Cohnella abietis: one gene and its partner. The protein of the gene in region 1 binds, or shares a complex with, the protein of each later gene. Links are inferred from orthologs where the notes say so. Each region holds a gene or a part of one and is shown on either strand. Other genes may lie near its edges.

Evidence for each region.
Region 2: the proteins of arsC (region 1) and trxA are in contact, whole or in part, in an NMR structure (PDB 2IPA), measured with the Bacillus subtilis proteins. The link is inferred for Cohnella abietis from one-to-one orthologs.

The regions. Positions count from the first base shown.
Region 1 is NZ_AP019400.1:3,922,353-3,925,942, forward strand. What follows is about bases 337-3,044. They hold arsC (arsenate reductase (thioredoxin)), read left to right. Parts: upstream 337-1,333; coding sequence 1,334-1,756; downstream 1,757-3,044. Other genes in these bases: KCTCHS21_RS17030 (arsenic transporter), read left to right, coding at 337-1,311; KCTCHS21_RS17040 (hypothetical protein), read right to left, coding at 1,854-2,117; KCTCHS21_RS17045 (stalk domain-containing protein), read left to right, coding at 2,390-3,044. In the rest of the region: KCTCHS21_RS17025 (ArsR/SmtB family transcription factor), read left to right, coding at 1-5; more of KCTCHS21_RS17030, read left to right, coding at 19-336; more of KCTCHS21_RS17045, read left to right, coding at 3,045-3,145; KCTCHS21_RS17050 (hypothetical protein), read right to left, coding at 3,304-3,590. UniProt on the Bacillus subtilis protein: Catalyzes the reduction of arsenate [As(V)] to arsenite [As(III)]. In vitro, can dephosphorylate para-nitrophenyl phosphate (pNPP).
Region 2 is NZ_AP019400.1:6,382,135-6,385,835, forward strand. What follows is about bases 483-3,301. They hold trxA (thioredoxin), read right to left. Parts: upstream 2,139-3,301; coding sequence 1,827-2,138; downstream 483-1,826. Other genes in these bases: KCTCHS21_RS28000 (YhgE/Pip domain-containing protein), read right to left, coding at 483-710; KCTCHS21_RS28005 (TetR/AcrR family transcriptional regulator), read right to left, coding at 800-1,375; KCTCHS21_RS28015 (RrF2 family transcriptional regulator), read right to left, coding at 2,234-2,659; KCTCHS21_RS28020 (aldo/keto reductase), read right to left, coding at 2,793-3,301. In the rest of the region: more of KCTCHS21_RS28000, read right to left, coding at 1-482; more of KCTCHS21_RS28020, read right to left, coding at 3,302-3,623. UniProt on the Bacillus subtilis protein: Participates in various redox reactions through the reversible oxidation of its active center dithiol to a disulfide and catalyzes dithiol-disulfide exchange reactions.

The DNA of each region.
Region 1 (3,590 bases):
ACTAACTTAGGAGGATTTATGCTCACGATTGCTTCTCTCATCTTTATAGTTACTCTTGTATTTGTTATTTGGCAGCCTAAAGGTCTTAATATCGGTTGGTCTGCATGCGGCGGGGCAATAATCGCACTAATGTTCGGTGTTGTTAGCATGGGCGATGTATGGGATGTCACACAGATTGTTTGGAATGCTACTTTGGCCTTTGTAGCCATCATATTAATCTCACTTATTCTAGATGAGATAGGATTCTTTGAATGGGCTGCACTTCATATGGCCAGATTTGCTAAAGGCAATGGTAATCTAATGTTCGTGTACGTTATTCTTCTCGGAGCCGCAGTAGCAGCATTATTCGCAAATGACGGGGCGGCATTAATCTTAACTCCAATTGTACTCGCGATGGTTAGAGCCTTGAAATTCGACCAGCGGATGATTCTGCCATTCATCATGGCGAGTGGATTCATATCGGATACGGCTTCCCTCCCTCTCGTTGTGAGTAATCTAGTAAATATCGTATCTTCAGATTTCTTCGGGATCGGATTTGTGGAGTATGCAAGTCGCATGATAATCCCCACTATCTTTGCAATTACTTCTAGCTTGCTCGTTCTGTACCTCATGTTCCGTAAAAGCATCCCAAAGAACTATGATATAGCTCAATTACAGAAGCCTAGCGAGGCTATTAAAGATGTAAGATTGTTTAGATTCTCATGGGTAATCCTAGCCGTGCTGCTGATTGCCTATCTCATTAGTGAATGGATCAATATTCCAGTCTCGATTATTGCGGGGGTTGCAGCAATTGTTTTCCTGCTTCTTGCTAGACAAAGCGAAAGCATCCACACATGGAAGCTTGTCAAAGGTGCTCCTTGGGTAATAGTCATATTTTCGATTGGTATGTATGTTGTCGTGTATGGCTTACGTAATGTTGGACTTACTGATGAGCTTGGATCGATCTTCGAATGGCTCGGGGATCAAGGACTCTTCATCGCAACAATTGGTTCTGGCTTCTTAGCGGCTATTCTATCTTCTATCATGAATAACCTGCCTACAGTCTTGATTGATGCCCTTGCTATTCAAGGAACAGACTCTACCGGTATTATTCGAGAGGCATTCATATATGCCAACGTAGTTGGATCTGATTTGGGACCTAAAATAACACCTATCGGCTCATTGGCTACCTTGCTATGGCTCCATGTCTTGTCATCCAAGGGGGTCAAAATTTCGTGGGGTTATTATTTCAAAGTTGGCATTGTACTCACAGTTCCTGTCTTGTTCATCACGCTGACTAGCCTTTACTTCTGGTTACGATTGATCAATTAACACCACAGAGGAGATTGTCACAATGGATAAAAAACTCGTTTACTTCCTATGCACTGGTAATTCTTGTCGGAGTCAGATGGCTGATGGATTTATGACAGCGATAGGCGGACATCTCTATGAGGTGAAAAGCGCCGGCTTAGAAGCACATGGCCTCAATCCTCGCGCTGTTAAAGTAATGTCTGAGGCAGGCGTTGATATTTCCAACAACACCTCTAATGTCATTGATCCAGACCTATTAAATCGTGCTACATATGTCATAACCCTATGTGGTCATGCGGACGAGCACTGCCCTATTATCTCTAACCCCAATGTGACCAAATGGCACTGGGGCTTCGAAGATCCTGCTAAAGCGACAGGCACCGAGGAAGAAATTCTCAATCAATTCCGCGCCACTCGTGATGCCATCAAAGCTCGCGTTGAGAAGTTCGTTGTAAAGGGCGAATAAGAAATAAGCTATCCAAAGTGATAAACTTTTGGGTAGCTTATTTCTATTAGTCCTCTGGTGGCGGCTTACTGCTCCCAAGCTCCGGGCTTCCGACCATTTAATCCGCTCGCAGCGGCAGCACTCCGACACCCGGTTTCCCACCATTTAGTACGCTCACAGCGGCTTGCAACACACCAAACCTCGCTTTTCCAGCATTTAGTACGCTCCCAGCGGCTTGTAACATACCAAACCTCGCTTTTCCAGCATTTAGTACGCTCCCAGCGGCTTGCAGCACAACAAACCTCGCCTTTCCACCATTTAGTACGCTCCCAGCGGCTTGCAACACAACAAACCTCGCTTTTCCACCATTTAGTCCGCTCACAGCGGACTACAGCCCACCAAACCTAGCTTTTCCACCATTTAGTCTGCTTTCAGCGGCTTGCAGCACACCGCCACATATCTATAATGACCAAGAAATGCTCCGCTTCACGAAACGCAGAATCCAAAATAATGGAAGAATAATCTTACCAATATTGGATTTTCCTGCTTATTAGTTTACAATATATGATACATTCCCTCTTAATCTACAAATTCATTTTCTCTTCTCTCAGAATAAAAGATGGGTATATAAAAATCAGAATGAGGTGAATGCAAATGAAAAAGTTATTTATTTCGTGTATAGCAACTGTTATTCTTCTTTCAACAATTGCAGTCGTATCCTATCCTGTTCAGGCATCTTCCGCTATTAAAACATTAATCTTCAAAGGTACATTATTCATTAATAATCATGCTGTTCAGACAAATCAAGAATCTCAATTACTTTCGTATAACAATAAAGTCTATATTCCTTTAAGAGATTTATCTGGTCAACTTGGATTGTCTGTCGGCTACGATTCCAAAAATCAATCCATTTATATTGACCAACCCGTAGTTAAACTCACTAAATCCTCTATAAATAAAAAAGTTTCAAATGAGTATTTTGAACTTGGCATTTTTTCAGAAAAACGTATTTATGCGGAGGGTGAGCCTATAAACATCTGGTCTCATTTATCTTACACTGGGCACCAATCTCTTGATATATTTCACGACGATCTCTTGATCAAGTATTTAATTAGAGATTCCGACGGTTTTGAAGCCTTTGACTTCACAGGGTTATCATTAGTTACAAGTACATTTAATGAAGGAGATGAATTTACAACAGCGATTTCCCCTAATAAATTTACTTCCTACAATTTACAAAAAAACGAATTTCAAGATTTCAATGAATTCTTTCGTAAAATACCAAGACCAAGCATATTAACAAAAGGTAATTACGTTATTACAGCATACGTTGATTATAGCCTTAGTACGGAATTTAATGTTGATAATAGAAGAAAAATGAGAGCTGATATAAATATAACGATTGAATAAAAGTGTGACATTGTTAAAAAGAGGCTTGTCCGCCAATTGACAGGCCTCTTTTCATTACAAAAAGCAATTGTCATTCAGTCTCGATATCAATTTTCTAGATAATCTAGCTCACACAGCTATATTATAATAATATTAAGTATTAATGCGCATCTCATCATTCATTGATAATATCCAACTTGTAACTCTTTTTTCATTTGCTCTTTCATTCTATTAATCATATTTTCGATTTCCACACTCAAATTTTCTGATCCCAAGAATGGAATGCGATTCACTAATAAGAATTCAACACCATTTAAGTAACTCGACAACAACGATACTACCGATGATAACGTATCCTCTATTTGATCAGACAAATAGATCCTGTTTATTAGGAAATAATTATTTGCTTCCTCTATCTTAATCCAAGATTTTTGGATATCGATCATAGCAAGGTAATCATTTATTT
Region 2 (3,701 bases), 2.5 Mb from region 1 along the record:
CCAATCTCTAATTTGCTCCCCCCACTAGCAAGCTCTGCTATTCCACCTTGTACAGTAAGAGATCCTGTTGCTAATTTATTAAGATTCTCTTCAAGTAACGCAGCACCTTTCTTAGCACTGTCCGTTCCTGCGGCTATTTCACTTGCACCATCGCTTGCTTGAGTTAAACCATCAGCTAAAGTTTGAATTTGATTAAAGACGGTGTTCGTATATGCCTTAGTCACTTCTTTACTCAGCCCGTTTTTCATCTTCTCGATAGCCGAATTGCCAATTTGTGCGGCCAAGAAGTTAAAGCTCTCATTAGGCAAAAATACGATTTGTGCCGGAGTAGGCTGCTCAGAGGTTAAAGTTGTCGTCTTAGCAGAGAAATCCTCCGGTATTTCGATTGCCATATAGTATGAATTGTCTTTTAAGCCCTCAAGTGCTTCTGATTTACTAACAAAGCTGTACTTAAAATCACGGCTTTCCTTCAGCTTATCTGTGAAATCCTGCCCAATATGCATCGTTTTACCTTCATACACCGTACCTTGATCTGAATTAACTACCGCAACCGGTAAATCAGCCAGCTTGTCATAAGGGTTCCAGAAAGCCCCTAAGAACATGGCACTGTATAACACTGGGACCATCAGAACCGCTACCACAGGAATGAGTACTTTAGGATTGCGCCCAATCCCTAATATTTCTCTAATAAATTGCTTAAAACCTCTCATATTCCATCTCTCCTGTACGATATGACTATTTTGTTCAATTGGTCATTTTGGTGCAAAAAAAAAGGGATAACCCTCAGTAAGACAAGCTACTACTCTACAGCCAATCCATTCATTAAGTATAGCTGGAACAGCTCTGTAATTCTTTCCTTATCCAGCGGGGCATGCGATTTCTGCCATTCGGACGCTAAAGCCACATACAGCTTAAACATGACGAACGCCGTTATCTCAGCATCACAGGACTTGAGCTCTTTCTTATCAATTGCCGCCTGAATTTTAATCTGAATATAGGAGATTATCGCCCCTTCCAGCCTATTAATTCCTTCAACAGCCTTAGGCGTTCCTATATCCCTTACTTCATGCGCCATCTTAATGGCAAGCTGATGCTTATCACGAAAATCGAGCATTTTATATAAAATACGGCCCCAATTATCGAAAAAAGTTCGATCCGCATCGTATTCCTCATCCGCTACCTGCTTCATCTCTAGAATAAGATGCATCATAATTTCATCGAAGAGCTCTTCTTTATTCGAGAAAAAGGTATAAATTGTACCTTTGCCCACATTAGCAAGCTTAGCCACTTGATCCATTGTTGTTGCTTTATATCCGAATAAAGAGAATGATTGCGAGGCTGCTTCAACGATAAGCTTTCTCCGATCAACAAACATGATTTGTCTCCCCCTCTCTCAACAAACTGACTATAATAACAATTCGGTCATTTGGTCAAATTGATAATAACACGTTCATGGTTCCTTTGCAATAGAATCCAATTAATACTGTTGTTGCTTAGTCGATTCACAGCTGTATTGACGAATGCGGATAAGATGATTTTCGGGGATGTCATCCTCAAGATCCTTTGGCACATGACCAAAGAGAGGTTTCTTTTTGTGTTTTCCCTTGTTTTCGTCGATGAGAAAAAGAGGGGGAAGTATCTCCTGTAGGAGCGAAGCGTTTGCCTTTGGAATCGTGAAATCTCCTTGTTATGTTTTACCCATTCAGATTTCACGATTCCAACAAGCAACCGGAAGGAGATACTTCCCCGCAAAAACTATAATCGATAAAAAAAGAAGCTGCCCATAAGTTACCTTAGGGACAGCCTCTTCGGGATTACATTAAAGCTTACAGGTGGCTTTGAATTTTTGCTTTAAGCGAATCTTTGGATTGCAGACCCACAAGCTTATCAACCGGCTGACCGTCTTTGAACAAAATCAGCGTCGGAATGCTCATAACTCCGAATTGGCTAGCTAGCTCAGGCTCTTCATCAACGTTTACTTTCGCAATTGTTGCTGTGCCTTCCAACTCAGTGGATAGCTCTTCAACGATTGGAAGCTGCATTTTACAAGGTCCGCACCAAGGCGCCCAGAAATCAAGCAAGGAAACCCCTTGCGCTACATTCTCAGTGAAATTGTCTTTCGTAACTACAACTGCCATGATACATCGCTCCTATCTCATTTAAATAATGTATTAAACCTATGATGATCGGGTACTGTTATCATTACCCGTTCCACCCCAAGTAAAATCAAATCTTAAGCTCTTGCCTTAGCAGTTAACCGAGATAGCATCTGCCCTATCGTAATCGACTCGAAATACACCTCGAGCTGCTGATCCGCTCCACAGAATACCGCGTTCATGACATCCCCCATATTGGATCCAACTAGACAGTCCGACTCAGGGTCACCACTGCACCAGCTTGGGGCAAGGGAGCCCGCAGCAAGAGCACGATAAACATCAGCTAGAGTAACTTCGCCCGGTTCCTTAGACAATCGGTAACCGCCACCTGATCCTTCTCGCGTATCCACGAAACCATTTTTCCGCAAGCAGCTCATCACCTTACGGACACGTACCGGATTCGTGCACACATTGGATGCGATTTCTTCGCTCGACGCCATTCCGTCGGGACGATGCGCCAGGAGAACAAGGCTGTGGACAGCTATGATGAATTCACTGTTCATAATTAAGCCTCCCCGGTGAATACTGTAATAATATCAGTTACAGTTGAAACTGTCAAGGGGTCTTGTATCACCTATTATCCCAGATCGCCCGAGGTTTTATCCCTATGACACACCCTATCGCGCAGCAGAGGTATCAGAAATCGAAATTGTCAGGATCAGCACCAAATCGTTGATTCTGATTCAATGCATCAATCCGATTCATATCCTCCGGCTCCAGCTCAAAATCAAAAATAGCAGCATTCTCATGAATCCGATTCTCCTGCACCGATTTCGGTATTACAACCACCCCAAGCTGTAAGTGCCATCTAAGAACAATTTGAGCCGCAGTTTTACCATACTTATTTGCAAGCTCTGTCAGAAGCGGCAGCTCAAGCCTCCCCTGCATGAGTGGACGCCAAGCTTCAAGCTGAATACCCTCCTTACGACAGAAAGCGAATAGCTTCTTTTGCGTATGCAGAGGATGGAACTCCACCTGATTGACCATCGGCTTAACCCGACAGCTCCCCATCAAATCCTCAAGATGGGAAATATTGAAGTTACTTACCCCAATTGCACGAACAAGCCCCTTCTCGTATAGCTCCTCAAGGGCGCGATAGGTTTCCTTGTACTTACCCACAACAGGCCAATGAACCAAATACAAGTCCACATAATCCATTTGCAGACGATCAAGACTGCTCTCCAAAGCCTTAATCGTGCTAGTATAGCCTTGCTCACTGTTCCAAACCTTGGTCGTCACAAAAATCTCATCACGCGGAATTCCCGAATTTCGAACAGCCAGTCCAACACCTTGTTCATTGTTGTACATAGATGCCGTATCAATGCTACGGTAGCCCGTTTCCAAAGCAGTCAAAACGGCTTTCTCCGTTTCTTGACCATCCTCTGCCCGCCATACGCCAAGACCAAGCCGAGGCATCTCTATCCCGTTCAATAGCTCGACTGTCGAGCCTATCGTTAACGCCGCCATTGCTGTTTCCTCCTTTGATTGCCTATCGCATCTAAATTAAAGCCCTATTTTTAACATTTTAACACCGTTGGTCTCGTA